Regions from separate parts of the Mesorhizobium sp. B264B1B genome, predicted to be linked through region 4. Evidence: predicted binding sites of a transcription regulator. Region 4 holds the regulator's gene; each other region holds the start of a gene.
The links. The regulator LexA, encoded in region 4, represses DNA repair genes until DNA is damaged. The targets are predictions, from matches to a motif close to TGTTCNNNNTGTGTTCNG.
Positions count from the first base shown of each region.

Region 1: the regulator LexA is predicted to act here: its motif matches at 1,967-1,984, upstream of parE (DNA topoisomerase IV subunit B).
Region 2: the regulator LexA is predicted to act here: its motif matches at 1,828-1,845, upstream of LB547_RS03440 (single-stranded DNA-binding protein).
Region 3: the regulator LexA is predicted to act here: its motif matches at 2,166-2,183, upstream of recA (recombinase RecA).

Region 1 is NZ_JAIUIS010000001.1:577,839-581,491, reverse strand. It holds gene LB547_RS02850 (type II and III secretion system protein family protein) at 1-829, opposite strand, end outside; gene cpaB (Flp pilus assembly protein CpaB) at 892-1,818, opposite strand; gene parE (DNA topoisomerase IV subunit B) at 2,054-3,653, shown strand, end outside.
Region 2 is NZ_JAIUIS010000001.1:712,460-716,112, reverse strand. It holds gene LB547_RS03455 (MarC family protein) at 1-307, shown strand, start outside; gene LB547_RS03450 (OsmC family protein) at 313-738, opposite strand; gene LB547_RS03445 (DUF2306 domain-containing protein) at 761-1,174, opposite strand; gene LB547_RS03440 (single-stranded DNA-binding protein) at 1,215-1,727, opposite strand; gene LB547_RS03435 (ArsR/SmtB family transcription factor) at 1,964-2,278, shown strand; gene LB547_RS03430 (SRPBCC family protein) at 2,275-2,778, shown strand; gene LB547_RS03425 (ATP-dependent Clp protease proteolytic subunit) at 2,810-3,415, shown strand; gene LB547_RS03420 (hypothetical protein) at 3,513-3,653, shown strand, end outside.
Region 3 is NZ_JAIUIS010000002.1:306,345-309,997, forward strand. It holds gene alaS (alanine--tRNA ligase) at 1-707, opposite strand, end outside; gene recA (recombinase RecA) at 1,011-2,108, opposite strand; gene LB547_RS05320 (carbohydrate kinase family protein) at 2,391-3,335, shown strand; gene LB547_RS05325 (pseudouridine-5'-phosphate glycosidase) at 3,382-3,653, shown strand, end outside.
Region 4 is NZ_JAIUIS010000020.1:39,926-43,578, forward strand. It holds gene LB547_RS29075 (ComEC/Rec2 family competence protein) at 1-1,043, shown strand, start outside; gene lexA (transcriptional repressor LexA) at 1,037-1,780, opposite strand; gene LB547_RS29085 (TetR/AcrR family transcriptional regulator) at 2,248-2,925, shown strand; gene kynU (kynureninase) at 2,922-3,653, shown strand, end outside.

The sequences.
Region 1 (3,653 bases), on a different contig from region 4:
TCTCGCCGGACCGGGCGATCAGGTTCGGCTCGGCCAGCCGACGAGCCAGGCCGCGCTCTTCCAGTGCCTTGATGGCGATGTCGATGGAAACGCCATTCGACAACAGCTTGCCGATGATCTCGCCGGTCCCCGCCGGCTCAATGGTGCCGGGAGCAATCGTCACGTCGCGTCCGCCCATGCCATAAGCGAAATTGGCGCTGTATTTGGCGCCGAGGTCCTGTCCGGCCTGACGGTTGATCTCGACGAAGCGGACATTGAGCTGGACCTGCTGCGAGGACGAGATGTTGACCGAATTGATCACCTCCTCATTGCCGGAGAAGCGGGTGGCGATCTTGTTGGCCTTTTCGGCGGCGACCGCGTCATCCGCCTCGCCCGACAGCACGACACGCCCATTGGCGGAGCCGACCTTGATCTTGGCGTCCGGCACGCTGGCGCGGATGGTGTCGGCCAACTGGTCGGTATCGAGCGTCACTTCGATGTCTACGGTGCCGACGAGCTGCTTGTTCTCGTCGAACAGCGCAATGCCAGTGGTGCCGAGATTGTTGCCCAGCACATAGAAGGATTTGTCGGTCAACGGGTTGACGTTGGCGATCTCCGGATCGCCGATGACGATCTGGTAGAAGGCCGCGCTCGTCATGATCGTCTTTGGCTTGCCCTTGGCGACCTTGATCGAGGCGTTCTTGGTCGCCGAGACATAGACGATGTCGTTGTCCGCCCTGGCCGGGCCGGCGAAGATGCCGGCCGCCGCCATCGTCACCGCCATCGCCATCGCCATCGCCTGCGCGACGTGCAACCGGCCTGTCGTTCGATATTGAAGTTGCCTGAACATTGTTCCCGTCCCGTCCGGTCCCCACCGGTCCTGCTCTGGTTCCACTCAGGAACCTGATATTCCTATTTCTGGTCCCGCGCAGGAACCTGATATTCCTCGGCCGTCGTTCCACGCGTCACGATGACCGTCTTGAATTTCGGCTTCTCAGGCTCCTTTGCCATGGCGTCGAACAGCGAGCCGGCCGCGGCCTGCGCCTTGCCCGCCACCGATCCGCCAAAGGAGGAGATGGTGGTGACACCGTCCTTGCCCTCGCCGCCCTCGCTGGCGGAGCGAAGCGACAGCGACAGCGTGCCGACAGTGCGGGCCAGCGCCACTTTCTGCGCGCCTTCGGTGGTCACCTCGATGGTTATGGAATTGGCCACCTGCGGCGTCGTTTGGCGCTCGTCGGCGCCCTGCCCGACGCTCAGTACCTTCGCGTCGGCAACGACGATCTCTGAGGTGATGGTCGAACCGGCGGCGCCTTGCGCATTCTTGGCCACTTCCTGGATTTCGCCGGCATCGCGCGTCAGCACGACATCGACCCGGTCGCCCGGCGTGACGAAGCCGCCGACGCCCGCGATCTCGTCGGTGCGGATGGTGACGGCCCGCATGCCGGGCGTCAGCATGTTGGAGAGCGTGGCGCGGCCATTCGGGCCGGACAGCTTTGTAAGCAGCACCGGTTCGTTGACCTCGATCGGCGACAGCACCACGCGGTTGCCGTCCCCGAGCAGTCCATCGATGGTGGCGAAGGCGCCCTGCGGCAGCGAATCCTGCGGCCAGGGGATTTCGTTGAGTTTCGTGCGGTCGAGATCCATGCCGTACCGCAACGGTGCATTCGCCACCACGATTGTCTTGAATTCAACCCTGGGTGCGGCCGGAGCGGTGATCGACGCGGTTTTCTCCTCGGCGTCGGCCCTGGCCTGGCGCTTGACCCAGAAATCGGCGGCAAAGATCGAAATCGCGCCGAAAACGGCGGCGATGCCGATCATCGTTATGGCCTTGCCCCTCACGCCCAAACCCCTGATGCCCGTAGTTTCTTGTTATGTTGGCTCACGCTAGGCGGCATTGTTAAAGAATCAGGAATCTTCTCGCTGGCTATCCGCCCGATTTCCGCCGGCTTGGTTATCGAATGGTTTTAGGATAAGAGGGGGTTAATCCCCGAACGTAACAGGAACCTCCGTCGCTTGGCGCTGAAATGCGTGGCAGTATCGGCGGGTGATTCGCAGCTTGGGCTCTATGGCAGGCATGGACGACAACAACGATCTTTTCGGCAATCTGGAGAAGCAGCCGCAACCGGTTCGCACACCGGCGCGTCCGGCCGATCCGCTGGTGCAGGCGGCAGCCAAGCGTCCGGCGGCCGCGTCTCGTGACGGCTCAGAGGGCTACAGCGCCGCCGATATCGAGGTACTCGAAGGCCTGGAGCCGGTGCGGCGCCGTCCGGGCATGTATATTGGCGGCACCGACGACAAGGCCATGCACCATCTGTTCGCCGAGGTCATCGACAACTCGATGGACGAGGCGGTTGCCGGCCATGCCACATTCATCGATGTCGAGCTTTCGGCTGACGGCTTTCTCACCGTCACCGACAATGGCCGCGGCATTCCCGTCGATCCGCATCCGAAGTTCAAGAAGCCGGCGCTCGAAGTGATCATGACGACGCTGCATTCGGGCGGTAAGTTCGATAGCAAGGTCTATGAAACCTCGGGCGGCCTGCACGGCGTCGGCGTCTCCGTGGTCAATGCGCTGTCGGATCATCTCGAAGTCGAAGTCGCGCGCGGACGGCAACTTTACCGGCAGCGCTTCTCGCGCGGCATTCCGGTCAGCGGCCTCGAGCATCTTGGCGAAGTTCACAACCGGCGCGGCACCAGGACCCGTTTCCACCCCGACGAGCAGATCTTCGGCAAGGGCGCCGCGTTCGAACCGGCGCGGCTCTACCGCATGACGCGCTCGAAAGCCTATCTGTTCGGCGGCGTCGAAATCCGCTGGACCTGCGATCCCTCCCTGATCAAGGAAAAGGACACCACTCCGGCCAAGGCCGAATTCCATTTTCCCGGCGGCCTCAAGGACTATCTGAAAGCGTCGCTTGGCGACGAATTCCAGGTGACGCGCGAAATCTTCGCCGGCAAGAGCGACAGGCAAGGCGGCCATGGCTCGCTGGAATGGGCAGTGACCTGGTTCGGCGGCGACGGCTTCATCAACTCCTACTGCAACACCATCCCGACCGGCGAAGGTGGCACCCACGAGGCCGGCTTCCGCAACGTCTTGACGCGCGGCCTGCGCGCCTATGCCGACCTCGTCGGCAACAAGCGCGCCTCGATCGTCACGTCGGAGGATGTCATGATCTCGGCGGCGGGCATGCTGTCGGTGTTCATCCGCGAGCCTGAATTCGTCGGCCAGACCAAGGACAGGCTGGCGACGATCGAGGCGATCCGTATCGTCGAGACGGCGATTCGCGACCCTTTCGACCATTGGCTGGCCGACAATCCGCAGGAAGCGTCGAAGCTGCTCGAATGGGTTATCGCACGCGCCGACGAGCGGGTACGACGCCGCCAGGAAAAGGAAGTGTCGCGCAAGAGTGCGGTGCGCAAGCTGCGCCTGCCGGGCAAGCTTGCCGATTGCACGCAGAATGCGGCCGCCGGCGCCGAACTCTTCATCGTCGAAGGCGATTCGGCCGGCGGCTCGGCCAAGCAGGCTCGTGACCGCGCCAGCCAGGCGGTGCTGCCGCTGCGCGGCAAGATTCTCAACGTCGCCAGCGCCGGCAACGACAAGCTGGCCGCCAACCAGCAGATTTCCGATCTGATCCAGGCGCTTGGTTGCGGCACGCGGTCGAAATACCGCGACGAGG
Region 2 (3,653 bases), on a different contig from region 4:
CAAGGACATGATCCACAACATCGCCGCTTTCCCGCTGGCGATCCCGCTGATCGCCGGCCCCGGCGCGATTTCGGCGACTGTGTTGCTCTCCGGCTCGTTTCAGGGTTTTGGCGCCCAGGCGGCACTGGTCGGCATCATCTTCGTCTGCCTCGCCATCACCTATCTGGTGTTCGTGCTGTCGGAGCGCATCGACCGCATCCTCGGCCAGACCGGCCGCTCGATCCTGACTCGCCTGCTCGGCGTCATCCTGGCGGCACTTGCCGTGCAGTTCGTGGCGGACGGCATCAAGGCGCTGATGGCCTCATAGGCCGCTTATTTTGCCGTCGTGTCGATAATTTCGAAATCGTGGGTAATGGTGGCAGTCTTGGCCATCATGGCCGAAGCCGAACAGTATTTTTCGATCGAGAGATCGATCGCCCGCTTCACCTTGTCGGACGACAGCGCCCTGCCCTTGACCACGAAGTGCATATGGATGCGGGTGAATACCCGGGGGTCCGTCTCGGCCCGGTCGGCGTCGAGTTCAACAATACAATCTTCGACCGCTTCGCGCCCCTTTTCGAGGATATGGACGACATCATAGGCCGAGCAGCCGCCGGTGCCGATCAGCACCAGTTCCATCGGGCTCGGCCCCGGCGTTCTCCCTTCAGGGCCGAACGCGGTCCCCAGTACGACCTTATGGCCTGTGCCGGACTCGCCGACGAAGGTGCGTTCCTCGACCCATTTGATGCGTGCTTTCAACTGATATTCCTTCCACTCGGGATCACGGTCTGGCTTGCGCGACGCCGAAGACCACGTCGTGCATGATTCTGCCGGGCACCAGCGTAAAGACACCGGCACCCACCAGTGCAAAGATATACAACGCAATCATCGCCTTGCGGTGCTTGGCGACGCGGTGATTGCGTGCATGCCAGACCGCCAGCGGCACCGTGACCAGCACCAGGATCGACAAGAGATGGATCGGGCTGAAAGGGCCAATGAGCCGTATCTGCTGGATCCAGAAACTCGAGATGGCGACGGCCAGCATCAGCGCCGCCCAGAGATAGCCCATCGCGCGGTGGCGCAGCGTGCCTTTCGGCAGCGCCAGCTGCACGCCGCCTATCGCCAGCGCGGCAAAGGCCGCGAGCGCATGCCATGGGATCGGAGGACGTGCCGATAGGAGCGGTCCGAGCGACATCGCGCCCTCTCCTCAAATGCCCGTCACGCCGTGTCGATGCTCAGAACGGAATTTCGTCGTCCAGCTCGCGCGACGAGCCGCCGCCGCCCTTGGGAGCACCGCCGCCACGATTGAAGCCTTCGTTCGGGCCGGACTGGCCGAAATCGGAACCACGGCTGCCGCCGCCGGAATAACCCCCGACCTGGCCGCCCTCACCCTGGCCGCGCGCGTCCAGCATCTGCAGCTCGCCGCGGAATCTCTGCAGCACGACTTCCGTCGTGTATTTGTCGGCACCGGTCTGGTCTTGCCATTTGCGTGTCTGCAACTGGCCCTCGACATAAACCTTCATGCCCTTCTTCAGATACTGCTCGGCAACCTTGGCGATGCCCTCATTGAAGATGACGACATTGTGCCACTCGGTCTTTTCCTTGCGCTCGCCGGAATTCTTGTCGCGCCAGCTTTCCGATGTTGCGATGCGGATGTTGACGACCGGCTCGCCCGAATTCAGGCGGCGGATCTCCGGATCCGCTCCGAGATTGCCGACCAGAATGACCTTGTTGACGCTACCCGCCATGATACTTCTCCGCGCTCGTCCGAAACAAATTTTTGTCGCAGCACCTTACAGGTTGCGCACACCCGTTGCCTGCTGTGGCTGCCTTTTCCCACAAGGTTTTTGTTCTCTTTTCGTTCCTATATGCATCGCCGCTCATTGTCAAGGAATGGCAGTAATGCCGGAGCCGCCAGCTTCCCTTCATATGGGCCGTAAAACATCGCTTGCCAAACCGATAAGTATCGACTTATGCTTTCGCCATGATCGAAGCGGAGATTTTCCGGGCGCTGGCCGACCCCACCCGACGCGCCGTCTATGAACGCCTCGCCACCAGCGAGATGACGGTGTCGCAGCTGCGCACCGGCATGACGGTGTCGCAGCCGGCTGTGTCGCAGCACCTGGCGGTGCTGCGCAGCGCAGGCTTGGTGGTCGAGCGGCGGGCGGGCCGCAACGCCTATTACCGCGCCGATCCGCAAGGGCTCGACCCGTTGCTTGGCTGGATCGAACGCTACCGGACCTTCTGGCCCGAGCGCATCGAAAAACTAAGGACGGTTCTCAAGGACATGGACCAATGACGCACGCACCAGTGACCGACGAAAGCCCTGCGCGGACCGCCCCCGACGCGATCGAGTTCGAGTGCGATCTCCCCGAGCCGCCGGAAAAGGTATGGCGGGCGCTGACCGTGCCCGAATTGCTTGCGGCCTGGATGATGCCCAACGACATCAATCCTGAGATCGGCAGCAATTTCGCCTTTGCCGGGCCGGATGCGCCGATCGAATGCGAGATCCTCGATGCCGAGCCCGGAAAAAGGCTTCGCTATTCCTGGCGGCAACAGCCGCGGCCCGACGAGGAACGGAACCCGCTCGACAGCATCGTCACCTTCACGCTCGCCCGCACCGTTTCGGGCGGCACGCATCTGCATATTATACATGAAGGCTTTGCCCGTGCGGCGACATCCGCCGCCAGGCCCATGGTGACCATGGCAGGCGCCGGCTGCCGGCTTTCATTCGCTGCGCGTGCCTCCGGCCGCCGCCCCGCAGCCAATTCATTTTGCCTTCTGCAGCGCGCCGCTTGAGTGGCCGACACATGAAAAACGGAGAGAGACGATGACCGGTTTTGCCAATCTGGTGCCGATGGTGATCGAGCAGTCGAGCCGCGGCGAGCGCGCCTTCGACATTTTCTCGCGGCTGCTGCGCGAGCGCATCGTCTTTATCAACGGCGAGATCAACGACGGCATGTCGGCGCTGGTCTGCGCCCAGCTTCTGTCGCTGGAATCGGATAATCCCGACAAGGAGATCTCGCTTTACATCAACTCGCCTGGCGGCGTGGTGACCAGCGGCTTCGCCATCTACGACACCATGCAATATGTCAGTTGTCCGGTGTCGACGGTGTGCATGGGCTTTGCCGCCTCGATGGCTTCGTTCCTGCTGATGGCGGGCACGCCGGGACGGCGCATCGCGCTGCCCAACGCCAGCCTCGTCCTGCACCAGCCGCTGGGCGGCTTCCAGGGTCAGGCATCGGACATCCAGCGTCACGCCGAAGGCATCCTGCGCACCAAGCGGCAGATGACCGAGCTCTATGCGCGCCATTGCGGCCGCACTTATGAAGAGGTCGAGCGCACCCCCCCCCGGGACTATTTCATGACCGCCGAGGAAGCGAAGGCATGGGGTCTCGTCGATCATGTCTACGATACCCGCAAAAAGGCGGCGTGACCGGCACAAGCACGATGAATTGAGCGACGGTCCGCCGTCCGGCGATTTGATGACCGCCGGTCTGGCCACCTCGACGGGGCGACGCTATAACCGGCAGATGATCGACAGCCGCTCATTCCGACCTCGGCGCCTTGCCGTCACCGCCGTCGCCGGTGCGCTCATGCTGGCCGGCGGCGCCTTTGCCGACGACAGCCAGAAAGGCAGCCTGCCCGGTGTGGCTGGCGATTATCGCATCGCC
Region 3 (3,653 bases), on a different contig from region 4:
GAGGCCATGCGCTCCAGGCCCATGCCGGTGTCGATCGACGGGCGCGGCAGGTCGATCCGCTCGTCCTTCGTCACCTGCTCGTACTGCATGAACACCAGGTTCCAGAATTCCAGGAACCGGTCGCCATCCTCCTCCGGGGTGCCGGGCGGGCCGCCCCAGATGTGCTCGCCACGGTCGATGAAGATTTCCGAGCATGGCCCGCATGGCCCGGTGTCGCCCATCGCCCAGAAATTGTCGGAGGTCGGGATGCGGATGATGCGATCATCGGAAAAGCCGGCGATCTTCTTCCAGAAGCCGGCCGCCTCGTCGTCGGTGTGGTAGACGGTGACGAGCAGCTTGTCCTTCTTAAGCCCGAACTCCCTGGTAATGAGGTTCCAGGCCAACTCGATGGCGCGCTCCTTGAAATAGTCGCCGAAGGAGAAATTGCCGAGCATCTCGAAGAAGGTCAGGTGGCGCGCGGTGTAGCCGACATTGTCGAGGTCGTTGTGCTTGCCGCCGGCGCGAACGCTTTTCTGGGCGGTCGTGGCACGCGAATAGGGCCGCTTCTCCAGGCCGGTGAAGACGTTCTTGAACTGCACCATGCCGGCATTGGTGAACATCAGCGTCGGATCGTTGCGCGGCACAAGCGGGCTCGACGCCACGACTTCGTGACCCTCCTTGCGGAAATAGTCGAGAAATGTCGACCGGATCTCGTTCACGCCACTCATGAATGCTGCCTTTTCGAGAGAGCCGCCGGCCGGACCGGCGGAAAATGGGCTCTGCTTTAGAAGATGGAGCTGGCCTTTTAGCCGCCGCTTGGCACCCTGTCCAGAAACACGCAAGCTGGCCAATTCGCGGTTCGCCAGCCGCTCAAAACGCGAACCGCCGGCACGGGGCCGGCGGTTCGAAACGCAATACTACAGAACTCGATTACATAAGCTCAAGTTGATGAACCGGGATTATGGCCGAACTCGGGCCGTAAACCGAACGCTAGATCGCGCCAGCGAACGCTAGATCGTGCCGACGAGCGCTTACATCGCGCCGGCTTCATCCTCGAAGCCATCATCGCCACCTTCGGAGCCGCCATTCTCGAGGAATTTTTCGGCGATCAGTCCGGCGTTCTGCCTGAGCGCAAGTTCGATCTCGCGCGCCGTATCGGGATTGTCGCGCAGGAACAGCTTCGCGTTCTCGCGGCCCTGGCCGAGACGCTGCGAATTGTAGGAGAACCAGGCGCCCGATTTCTCGACCACGCCGGCCTTGACGCCGAGATCGACCAGTTCGCCGGTCTTCGACACACCTTCGCCGTACATGATGTCGAACTCGACCACCTTGAAGGGCGGCGCCAGCTTGTTCTTGACCACCTTGACGCGGGTCTGGTTGCCGACGACCTCGTCGCGGTCCTTGACCGAGCCGATGCGGCGGATATCGAGACGCACCGAGGCGTAGAATTTGAGCGCATTGCCGCCGGTGGTGGTTTCAGGCGAGCCGAACATGACGCCGATCTTCATACGGATCTGGTTGATGAAGATGACCATGGTGTTGGAGCGCGAGATCGAGGCGGTCAGCTTGCGCAGCGCCTGGCTCATCAGGCGGGCCTGCAGGCCGGGCAACGAATCGCCCATCTCGCCCTCGATTTCGGCGCGTGGCGTCAGCGCCGCGACCGAATCGACCACCAGCACATCGATGGCGCCGGAGCGCACCAGCGTATCGCAGATTTCAAGCGCCTGCTCGCCAGTGTCAGGCTGCGAGATCAGGAGGTTTTCGAGATCGACGCCGAGCTTGCGGGCATAGACCGGATCGAGCGCGTGCTCGGCATCGACGAAGGCGCAGATGCCGCCCTTCTTCTGGGCTTCCGCCACCGTGTGCAGCGCCAGCGTCGTCTTGCCCGAGCTTTCCGGCCCGTAGATCTCGATGATGCGGCCGCGCGGCAGGCCGCCGACGCCAAGCGCGATGTCGAGGCCAAGCGAGCCGGTCGGCACGGTTTCGATCTCGACGACCTGCTCGTTCGCGCCGAGCCGCATGATCGAGCCCTTGCCGAAAGCCCGCTCGATTTGCGACAGCGCCGCATCCAGAGCCTTTGATTTGTCCACTGCCTTATCCTCTACAAGCCGCAAGCTGTTCTGAGCCATGATACATCACCCCGTAGTCGTCAATGAAGGCCGGACAATCCGTAATCCTTGGTTATTTGTACCTTTTTTGTTCTCATTTGGCAAGAGGGATCAAGCATTTGAAAAATAAGCAACATCCTGATTTGTTCTTTTTTTGTCTCACGATTCGGCTCCAACATGGTCCGAATATTGGGCCAGGCTGGTTCGCCATGCCGGCCTCACGAATCGCTGGTTGTTGCCTGCGAAGCTCCGTCGCACAGCATGGCGCTTGTGCGTGACCGCCAACAAAGGTCATATCGGCGCATGGTGAGATCTCCAAGAGTCCTGGCGGTGGGCGGCGCCCATATCGACAGGCGCGGCCAGGTGTCCGGCGCTTACGTGCCGGCTGCCTCCAACCCGGGCACGATGCGCGAGGACGTTGGCGGCGGCGTCTTCAACGCATTGCGCAGCACGGTGCGGCGAGGCGTCTCGGGCTCGTTGCTGTCGGTGCGCGGCGGTGATGCCGCCGCCGACACGGTTTCGCGCGCCATCGCCGAAGCAGGCATTGCCGACCTGTCCGCGGTGTTCCTCGACCGCACGACGCCGAGCTATACGGCGCTGATCGACCGCGAGGGCGAACTGCTCGTCGGCTTTGCCGACATGGCGCTTTATGAACTGGCATTTGCAAAGCAGATCCGCCGCTCCAGGGTGAGGGAGGAGATCGCCGCCGCAGATGCCGTCCTGTGCGACGCCAATCTGCCATCGGCGGCTCTGGAGCGGCTGGTGTCGCTTGCCGCCGGCAAGCCCGTGTTCGCCATTGCCATTTCACCGGCCAAGGTCGTGCGCTTGACACCGGTGCTCGGCGGCCTGGCCGTCGCCTTCATGAACAGGCGCGAGGCGGTGGCGCTTGCCGGACTTGACGATGCCGCCTCTCAAAAAACTATCCTCGACGGGCTGAGAAGCGCCGGCCTCGACAGCGCGGTGGTCACGGCGGGCGGCGGCCCGGTGCTGGGTTTCGACCGCGACGGCAGCTTTGCCGTCGTCCCGCCCCCTCCAAGAAAGGTCGTGGACGTCACCGGCGCCGGCGATGCGCTTGCCGGCGCGACGGTCGCCGCCCTACTGCGCGGCATGCCCTTGCGCGCGGCGTTGCGCGAGGGCGTCGCCGCCGCGACGCTGGCTATTGAAAGCGCGAGCGCCGTTCCCGATTTCACCACGGCGACTTTCGCGCAAGCGCTGGCTCTTGTGCCCGAAGAGCAGAAAATGGCATGAGACCGGCATCCGAAAGGATGCGCCGCACTTCGGATTGGAGATCCAGATGACCCCAGACACCGCCCGCGCCTTCATCGATGTCCACGCGCCGGTGGCGCAAGCCTTGGCCGCCGGGAAGCCCGTGGTGGCGCTGGAAAGCACCATCATAACCCACGGCATGCCCTACCCCGACAATGGCGCCATGGCGGCCGACGTGGAAAGGATCATTGCGGACGGCGGCGCGGTGCCGGCGACGATCGCCGTGGTGGCGGGCCGCATCAAGATCGGCCTCTCCGACGGAGAACGCGAATCGCTCGCCATGACCGGCGACGCCATGAA
Region 4 (3,653 bases):
GGACCCCGCCGCCGCAACGGACCTTGCCTGGCCTGCTGACGCGAAAATTGCTGCTGGCGACAGGTGGGCTGGCGATGACCTCGATTATCGCGGGAAGCGCCACGGCGCTTTTCGCCATCTGGCATTTCCAGCGCGTGTCGCCGCTCAGCCTGTTCGCCAATCTTGCCGTCATGCCGATCGTTTCGGTCGTGATGTTCCTTGCGGTTGCCAGCGCGCTGCTGATGCCGTTCGGGTTCGATGGACCATCCCTTTATCTGATGGGCAAGGGACTGACCGCGATGATCGCCATATCAGGATGGATCTCGCAACGCTCGCCGGTCGACGCGGTCGGGTTGATTTCGCAGCAATCCGTCCTTCTGGTGGCGATCGCCCTGGTCATCGCGACGATGGCCACGACATGGCTGCGGCTGGCGGCACTTCCCTTCGCGCTCGCCGGCCTGTTGACCGTCTCGGACACGCGCACGCCGGACGTGCTGATTTCGGAGGATGCCCGCCTGGTGGCGTTGCCGATCGGCGGCGGCGAGCTCGCGATCAACCGGGCGCGCCCGAACGAATTCACCGTCGGTAATTGGAAACGCGCGCTGAAGTCCGAAACCATCGTTGCGCCGGAACTGTTCGACAGCGGAGACCGACAGTTCGACATCTTCGATCCCGCGCAACTTCCCGCGGGAGCGCCTTTCTATTGCTTCACGGGCCTGTGCATGGCCCGGCATACCTCGGGGGCGATCATCGCGCAGGTGGAGGATCGCAAGGACGCCTGGAGGGCCTGCTCCTATGCGGATCTGATCGTCATCAACGACCCCGCGGGCTACGATCCCTGCCACAATCCGCTGGTTCTCGTCATCACCAAGCGGCAGCTCGCTCGTAAGGGAAGTGCCGCCGTCTTCTTCGACCGGCAATCGGCGACGGCACCGGCACGGGTCAGCTTTGCCGTCGACAGGCCATATCGGCCTTGGCACGAACAGCGAAAATTCTCACGCGAGGCAAGGGGACTGCCGCCTTACCGTAAACCCGAAAAGCCCACCGCCGACCCCGCTCAGTAGCGCCTGATCAGGCCGACCAGCTTGCCCTGCACCTTGACCCTGTCCGGTCCGAAAATACGTGTTTCATAGGCCGGATTGGCAGCCTCGAGCGCAATCGAAGCACCCTTTCGGCGGAAGCGCTTAAGCGTTGCTTCCTCCTCGTCCACCAGGGCCACGATGATCTCGCCGGGACTTGCGGTGTCGGCATTGCGGATGATGACCGTGTCGCCGTCGAAAATGCCGGCCTCGATCATCGAATCGCCCTTGACCTCCAGCGCATAGTGTTCGCCGCCCATGATCATGTCAGGCGGCACTGAAATGGAATGCGTCTGATGCTGGATGGCGTCGATCGGCACACCCGCTGCGATGCGACCCATGACCGGGATCGACACCGCTGAAACCGCATCGTCGTCATTGCCGGCAGCGGGCAGACGCGAAGACGTCGCCGGCTTGATCTGCCGGCTAGGGCTGCTGCCCTGTCCGAGGCTGCCCTGGATGACGCTCGGGGAGAACTTCTTTGCCGCGTTAAGACCCGGCGCGATCGAGTCCGGCAGGCGCAGCACCTCCAGCGCGCGCGCCCGGTTGGGCAGGCGGCGAATGAAGCCGCGCTCCTCCAACGCCGTGATCAGCCGATGAATTCCCGACTTGGAGGCGAGGTCCAGCGCTTCCTTCATCTCGTCGAAGGACGGCGGAATGCCGCTTTCCTTCAGCCGTTCATGGATGAACATCAAGAGTTCATGTTGCTTGCGCGTGAGCATGGCGGCCCCCAAAGGCATTGCACGAAGGGTCTGGAACCAGAATCAGAAAACAAACCCAGAACAAACACTATCTGTTCCAGTTGTGTTCCGCAACCATTTAAAGTTTAATGAATTTGTTAAGGCGACGGAAACGAAATGCCCTCCCGCAGCCAGCATCCTGCCAGCGCGGTCCGTCGTCAATGCGCTCCCGGGCCCTTTGAAACTATTTTGGTTAATGGCCTGTGGCCCGACCGGTCTCCACTCTTGGCACAAGCCTGCAAGCTGGGTGACCGGCAGGTGCGGGGTGCGTTTGGGCGGATTAGAAACCCCTGCGGCTCGTGAACGAAACGAAACCAAAATGCCAACTTCCTGCCGGAAAACGACGAGGCACCACCACTGGTCGCGATGGGCTGCGTTCGCTCGCTCCTTGCTTCCCGTTCGCTTGACGAAACCGTATAATAATGTACGGTTTTTGAAGAGGAACACCAATGACCACGCCGAAGCAGGCCGCGCGACGCGAACGGATAGAGGAGGCCGCCTATGCGGTGCTCCGGGAAACCGGCTACAAGAGCGCCTCCCTGCTTGCTATCGCCAAGCGGGCATCGGCCTCGAACGAAACCCTCTACAACTGGTACGGCAACAAGCAGACCCTGTTTCGATCCTTGATCGAAGCCAATGCGGGAGAGGCAAGGAAGCTGCTGGAGGACGCCCTTCACCAGGCGCGCGATCCGCTCGAAACCCTGAACTTGCTCGGGCCAGTCCTGCTGACCCTCGTGACGGGCGACAAGGCGGTGGCGCTCAATCGCGCCGCGGCCGGCGACGTCAACGATACAGGCACGCTTGGCCAATCGATCGCGCAATTCGGCCGCAATACCATAATGCCGCTTGTTGGCGACCTGCTTCGAACCGCAAGTCGGGCCGGCCTGATCGCCTGTGACGATCCTGCCGAAGCCGCCGACATCTACATCAGTCTTTTGATCGGCGATCTCCAGGTTCGCCGGATCGTTGGGGTGCTCGAGGAACTGCCTCGGGCGGAAATCGAGCAAAGATCGAACCGGGCGTTCACCCTGTTCTTGCGCCTCTATGCGGCCAGCCCTTGCCCGGGCGGCAAAACAGCCGGCCCGTTTCCAGGGCGCTCTTCTCACCGAGGAACATCGCGACCATGAGCAAAATTCCCGATCTCGCAGCGATCGAGGCAATGGACACCGCGGATCCGCTGCGTGCCATGCGTGACCGCTTCACCTTGCCCCAGGGGGTGATCTATCTCGACGGCAATTCGCTGGGCGCCGCTTCGCCCGCCGTGTTCGGCGAGCTGCAGAAGGCCGCCACGCAGGAGTGGGCGCAGGATCTCATCCGCGCCTGGAACACCGCCGGCTGGTTCGACATGCCGGTCGAACTCGGCGACCAACTCGGGCGCCTGATCGGGGCCGCCGCCGGCCAGACGGTGGTCTGCGATACCACCTCGATCAACATCTACAAGGTGCTGCATGCGGCACTCGGGATGCGGCCGGACAGGTCAGTCATCATCGCCGAGGGGGACAGCTTTCCGACCGATCTCTATATGGCCGAAGGCGTTGCCTCGACGCGGCCGGGCACGGTGCTGCGGCTCGAGGGTGTCGATGCGCCGACCATAGAAGAACTGATCGACGAGCGGGTCGCGGTCATCCTGGTCAACCACGTCAACTACAAATCCGGGCAGTTACGCGACACGGCCGCGCTGACGCGGACGGCACATGATGCCGGCGCGCTGATTGTCTGGGATCTCTGCCATACCGCCGGCGCCTTGCCCGTCGAGCTCGACCGTTCGAATGCCGATTTCGCCGTTGGCTGCACCTACAAATATCTCAATGGCGGCCCGGGTGCCCCGGCCTTCATCTACGCGGCCGAGCGCCAC